2 regions of the Pseudomonas sp. LBUM1672 genome follow, and region 2 is predicted to be linked to the other one. Evidence: predicted binding sites of a transcription regulator. Region 2 holds the regulator's gene; the other holds the start of a gene.
What was found. Region 2 encodes sigma-54, which starts transcription at its own class of promoters, with help from an activator protein. Its sites were predicted from a motif close to ANTGGCATNNANNTTGCTNT; they were not measured.
Positions count from the first base shown of each region.

Region 1: flgB (flagellar basal body rod protein FlgB) is a predicted target of sigma-54. The motif match lies at 1,422-1,441, and genes of this name have one in related genera.

Region 1 is NZ_CP166781.1:4,703,597-4,706,803, reverse strand. Features, by position in the region: gene ACA053_RS21435 (chemotaxis protein CheV) at 1-244, shown strand, start outside; gene cheR (protein-glutamate O-methyltransferase CheR) at 291-1,118, shown strand; gene flgB (flagellar basal body rod protein FlgB) at 1,484-1,891, shown strand; gene flgC (flagellar basal body rod protein FlgC) at 1,895-2,338, shown strand; gene flgD (flagellar hook assembly protein FlgD) at 2,354-3,076, shown strand; gene flgE (flagellar hook protein FlgE) at 3,108-3,207, shown strand, end outside.
Region 2 is NZ_CP166781.1:979,025-982,231, reverse strand. Features, by position in the region: gene lptB (LPS export ABC transporter ATP-binding protein) at 1-278, shown strand, start outside; gene ACA053_RS04285 (RNA polymerase factor sigma-54) at 463-1,956, shown strand; gene hpf (ribosome hibernation-promoting factor, HPF/YfiA family) at 2,031-2,339, shown strand; gene ptsN (PTS IIA-like nitrogen regulatory protein PtsN) at 2,352-2,816, shown strand; gene rapZ (RNase adapter RapZ) at 2,819-3,207, shown strand, end outside.

The sequences.
Region 1 (3,207 bases), 2.7 Mb from region 2:
AGAGTTCCTGATGATGATTTCCGACATCGAGATGCCGGAAATGGACGGGTACACCCTGACGGCCGAGATCCGAAACGACCCGCGCATGCAAAAGCTTCATATCATCCTGCATACTTCGTTGTCAGGTGTGTTCAATCAGGCGATGGTCAAGAAAGTCGGCGCAGATGACTTCCTTGCCAAATTCCGTCCTGATGACCTGGCATCCCGGGTAGTTGACCGGATCAAAGCAGCAGATATCAGCTAGGGGCCTTCTGCCCCTGGTGGTTAACACGATTTAAGAGGCGGCATCTTTGTCTACGGGTAATTTGGATTTCGAACAGTTCCGGGTATTCCTGGAAAAAGCCTGTGGCATTTTGCTCGGTGAAAACAAGCAGTACCTGGTCTCGAGCCGTCTCAACAAACTGATGGAGCAGCAAGGCATCAAGTCCCTGGGTGAGCTGGTCCAGCGCATCCAGACCCAGCCGCGCAGCGGTTTGCGCGAGATGGTGGTGGATGCCATGACCACCAACGAAACCCTGTGGTTTCGTGACACCTATCCGTTTGAAGTCTTGAAGAACAAGGTGCTGCCCGAAGCGATCAAGGCGGCCCCCGGCCAGCGTCTGCGGATCTGGTCGGCGGCGTGCTCGTCGGGTCAGGAACCGTATTCGCTGTCGATGTCGATCGACGAGTTCGAGCGGGTCAGCATGGGCCAGTTGAAGATGGGCGCGCAAATTGTCGCGACCGATCTGTCCGGCACCATGCTCACCAACTGCAAGACCGGCGAGTACGACAGTCTGGCCATCGGTCGTGGTCTGTCGCCCGAGCGTCTTCAGCGTTACTTCGACCCGAAAGGGCCGGGACGCTGGGCCATCAAGGCGCCGATCAAGAGTCGCGTGGAGTTTCGCTCGTTCAACCTGCTGGACAGCTACGCGGCTCTGGGCAAGTTCGACATCGTGTTCTGCCGCAACGTGCTGATCTACTTCTCCGCCGAGGTGAAGAAAGACATCCTGTTGCGTATTCACAGCACGCTCAAGCCGGGCGGCTATCTGTTCCTCGGCGCCTCCGAAGCGCTGAACGGTTTGCCGGATCATTACCAGATGGTCCAGTGCAGCCCGGGGATTATTTACCAGGCGAAGTGATTCGTTGGCAGCATCAAAAAAACGGGAGTCCTCAGGGGCTCCCGTTTTTTTTGCCTGCCAATATCTCACCAACACCACATACCCCTGTGGGAGCGGGCTTGCCCGCGATAGCGTCGTATCAGTCGACATCAACGCAACCTGTGACACCTTCATCGCGGGCAAGCCCGCTCCCACAGGTCATAGGGTGTTCTTCTGATTGCGCAAAGCGGCAGAAAAGCGGCAGACGGCGGAAATCGGTTGCCGCTTTTCTGGCATTGCCGCCTTGCTACTGCCCGCAAAGCCCCGGTTTCCGGGCTTTTTTGAATTGGCACGCGGCTTGCTATGTCTCTGTTACGAAAAATCAGGTCACCCGAAGGTTTCCCGACATGAGCATCAGCTTCGATAAAGCGCTCGGTATCCACGAACAAGCCCTGGGCTTCCGCGCCCAGCGTGCCGAAGTCCTGGCCAACAACATCGCCAACGCCGACACCCCGAACTACAAGGCTCGGGACCTGGAATTCTCCAAAGTGCTCGCCGCACAGAACGAGAAATCCAAGGGCGGCACGTTTGCCTTGAACATGACCAACAACCGCCATATCGAGGCCGAAGGCCTGGGCAATGGCGACGAATCGCTGATGTATCGCACGCCGATGCAGCCGTCGATCGACCAGAACACTGTGGACGCCCAACTGGAACAGTCGAACTACGCGGAAAACGCCGTCGGCTTCCAGGCCAGCTTCACCCTGCTCAACAGCAAATTCAAAGGGCTGATGTCAGCCCTGCGCGGAGAGTAATTCATGTCTCTATCCAGTGTTTTCAACATTGCCGGTAGCGGCATGAGTGCGCAGACCACGCGCTTGAACACCGTGGCCTCGAACATCGCCAACGCCGAAACCGTCTCGTCGAGCATCGACCAGACCTATCGCGCCCGTCACCCGGTGTTCGCCACCATGTTCCAGGGTGGCCAGAGCGGCGGCAGCGATTCGCTGTTCCAGAACCAGGATGCCGCCGGTCAAGGCGTGCAAGTGCTGGGCGTGGTCGAAGACCAGAGCAACCTTGACGCGCGTTACGAGCCGAACCATCCGGCCGCCGACACCAAGGGCTACGTCTACTACCCGAACGTCAACGTCGTCGAAGAAATGGCCGACATGATTTCCGCCAGTCGCTCGTTCCAGACCAACGCCGAAATGATGAACACCGCCAAAACCATGATGCAGAAGGTCCTGACCCTCGGTCAGTGATAAGGGGCGACTCAGATGAGTGTTACCGATACCACCAGTGGCGTGAACATCAAGGACGTCCTGGCCAACTCTTCGGTCAAGACCAACGCCAGTGCTGACGGTCTGGCCGCGGCGACCAACAGCGCCACCGGCAAGAAGGCGTTGGGCAAAGATGCGTTCCTGCAATTGCTGGTCACCCAGCTGAAAAACCAGAACCCGCTCGAGCCCCAGGACAACGGTGACTTCGTGGCTCAGCTGGCGCAGTTCAGTAGCCTGGAAGGCATCACCACGCTGAACGATACGGTCAGCGGCATTGCCGGCAACTACAACTCGTCGCAAGCGCTGCAAGCGTCTTCGCTGGTGGGCCGCTCGGTGGTCGCGCAGACCGACACAGCCGTCGTCGATACCTCCAAGAGCTTCAACGGCACGGCGGTGGTACCGGCATCGGTGGATCCGGTCACGATCAAGATCACCGACGCCGATGGCAAAGTGGTCCGCACCCTCGATTTGGGCAGCCAGAAAGCCGGCAACGCCAGCTTCATCTGGGACGGCAAGAACGATGCGGGCGAAGTGGCCAAGGCCGGCACTTACAAATTTGCCGCCACCGCGACTTACGACAGCAAGGCGACCTCGCTGGTGACTTACCTGCCGGCAACCGTCAACAGCGTGACCATCAGCCAGACCGGCGGTGAGTTGATGCTGAACCTGGCAGGCCTGGGCAGTATTGCCCTGTCCAAAGTACAGACCATTGGTATATAGAGCCGACTAACACGGCACAAAGGAGTGGAATATGTCTTTCAATATCGGCCTTAGCGGTCTCTATGCAGCCAACAAACAACTGGACGTGACCGGCAACAACATCGCCAACGTCGCGACCACCGGTTTCAAAT
Region 2 (3,207 bases):
GGGCACTGGCCACCAACCCGAAATTCATCCTGCTCGATGAACCTTTCGCCGGTGTGGACCCGATCTCGGTGGGCGACATCAAACAGATCATCTACCACCTCAAGGCCAAAGGCATTGGCGTGCTGATCACTGACCACAACGTCCGTGAGACCCTGGATATCTGCGAAACTGCCTACATCGTAAACGATGGCCAGCTGATCGCCGAAGGTGACTCCGCCACCATCCTGGCCAACGAACTGGTCAAGGAAGTGTATCTGGGCCACGAGTTCCGCCTGTAAGCGCTGACGTGTCTGGCTGGTTGTCCGAGCGCTCGTCTCGATAAAAAATCAATACTTTTTTATTGTTACAGCGCTCTAGGCAAACGCTGCAGTTTCGGGCATATAATTTGCTTATGTTTGGCGCTCCGGCGCCCTGTAGTGGATGGCGCATGTGCGCCGGCGAATAAGGTGTTAAGCCCCTGCCATGAAACCATCGCTAGTCTTGAGAATGGGCCAGCAGCTGACGATGACACCGCAGCTGCAACAGGCCATCCGCCTGCTCCAATTGTCGACCCTGGACCTGCAACAGGAAATCCAGGAGGCCCTGGAGTCCAATCCGATGCTCGAACGCCAGGAAGAAGGCGACGACTTCGATAACGCCGACCCATTGGCCGACAAAGCCGAACAGCTCCCCAACGCCGATGTTTCGGAACCCTCCTACCAGGAAACCGCCCCGACGGTGGATAACCTCGAGGAAGGTGACTGGAACGAGCGCATTCCCAACGAACTGCCTGTCGATACCGCGTGGGAAGACGTCTACCAGACCAGCGCCAGCAGCCTGCCCAGCAGCGATGACGACGAGTGGGATTTCACCACCCGCACATCGGCCGGCGAAAGCCTGCAAAGCCATTTGTTGTGGCAACTGAACCTGGCACCGATGTCCGACACCGATCGCCTGATCGCCGTGACCCTGATCGACTGCATCAACAATCAGGGTTACCTGGACGAAACCCTCGAGGAAATTCTCGAAGCCTTCGATCCGGAACTGGACATTGAACTGGACGAAATCGAAGCCGTCCTGCACCGCATCCAGCAATTCGAGCCGGCCGGCATCGGCGCCCGCAATCTGGGTGAATGCCTGCTGCTGCAACTGCGCCAGCTGCCCGCCAAGACGCCTTGGCTGGCCGAAGCCAAGCGCCTGGTCACCGACTACATCGACCTGCTCGGCAGCCGCGACTACAGCCAGCTGATGCGCCGCATGAAGCTCAAGGAAGATGAACTGCGCCAGGTGATCGAACTGGTGCAGAGCCTCAACCCGCGTCCGGGCTCGCAGATCGAGTCGAGTGAAGCCGAGTACGTTGTCCCTGACGTGATCGTGCGCAAGGACAACGAGCGCTGGCTGGTCGAGCTGAACCAGGAATCGGTGCCACGGTTGCGGGTCAACGCTCAATACGCCGGTTTTGTACGCCGCGCCGACACCAGTGCCGACAACACCTTCATGCGCAATCAGCTGCAAGAAGCCCGCTGGTTCATCAAAAGCCTGCAAAGCCGCAACGAAACTCTTATGAAAGTAGCCACCCAGATCGTCGAGCATCAGCGCGGCTTCCTGGAGTACGGCGACGAAGCGATGAAACCGCTGGTCCTGCATGACATCGCCGAAGCGGTAGGCATGCACGAATCGACGATTTCCCGGGTGACCACACAGAAATTCATGCATACCCCTCGGGGCATATATGAACTGAAATACTTTTTCTCGAGCCACGTCAGCACCTCCGAAGGCGGTGAATGCTCGTCCACAGCGATCCGCGCGATCATCAAAAAACTGGTTGCTGCGGAAAATCAGAAAAAGCCGTTGAGTGACAGCAAGATCGCTGGTTTACTGGAGGCACAAGGCATTCAGGTGGCTCGCCGCACCGTCGCCAAGTACCGCGAATCCCTCGGGATCGCGCCTTCGAGCGAACGCAAGCGGTTGATGTAGAGCCACGCCACAGCGTTCCAGTGGCAGGCATTTCTGCCTGCCGCTTTATGCACTGGCAACGAAGGAGAAGCTGTATGCAAGTCAACATCAGTGGACACCAACTGGAAGTGACCGAACCTCTTCGCACCTACATCGGCGAAAAACTCCAACGATTAGAGAGGCATTTCGACAAGATCACCAACGTGCAGGTCACGATGACGGTCGAAAAGCTCAAGCAGAAAATCGAAGCCACGCTGCATATTCCCGGCAATGAAGTGGTCGCCAACGCGGAGCATACCGATATGTATGCGGCGATCGACGCGCTGACCGACAAGCTGGATAAACAACTCAAAAAGCATAAGGAAAAGACCCAAAGCCTCCTCCAGGGCGCGACCGGTCGTTAACACTCCCTACCCATGATCCGACTTGAAAGCATCCTGACCCCCGGCCGTTCCCTCGTGAACGTGCCGGGCGGCAGCAAAAAGAAAGCCCTCGAGCAAATTGCCAACCTTATCCATAAAGAAGTCCCGGATCTGGAGATGCAAGATGTCTTCGAGGCTCTGATTGCCCGTGAAAAACTCGGTTCGACCGGTTTTGGTAACGGCATCGCCATTCCCCACTGTCGTCTGAAAGGTTGTACGTCGCCTGTCAGCGCACTGATGCACCTCGACGCCCCCATCGATTTCGACGCCATCGACGGCGCCCCGGTTGACCTGCTGTTCGTTCTGCTGGTCCCGCAAGCCGCTACCGATGCCCACCTGGAACTTCTGCGCCAGATCGCCAGCATGCTCGATCGCAAGGAAGTGCGCGAAAAACTGCGCAGTGCCCCGAGCAACGCAGCCTTGTATCAGGTTGTCCTGGACGAGCAGAACGGTCACTGATCATGCGCCTGATCATCGTCAGTGGCCGTTCCGGCTCAGGTAAAAGTACCGCCCTCGATGTTCTCGAGGACAACGGCTACTACTGCATCGACAACCTTCCCGCCGGATTACTGCCGGAACTGGCCGAGCGCGCGCTGATTCATACTGAACTGGCACAGCCGCTGGTTGCCGTCTCCATCGATGCGCGCAACCTGCCGAGTCACCTGTCACGGTTTCCGGAACTGTTGGAAGAAGTCCGCAGTCGGCATATCAAATGCGATGTGCTGTATCTGGACGCTGACGAAGAAACGTTGCTCAAACGCTTCTCGGAAACCCGTCGTCGCCATCCTCTGAGCAACGCCAATCGCTCGCTGGCCGAGGCGATTCAAGACGAGACCCTGTTGCTGGGCCC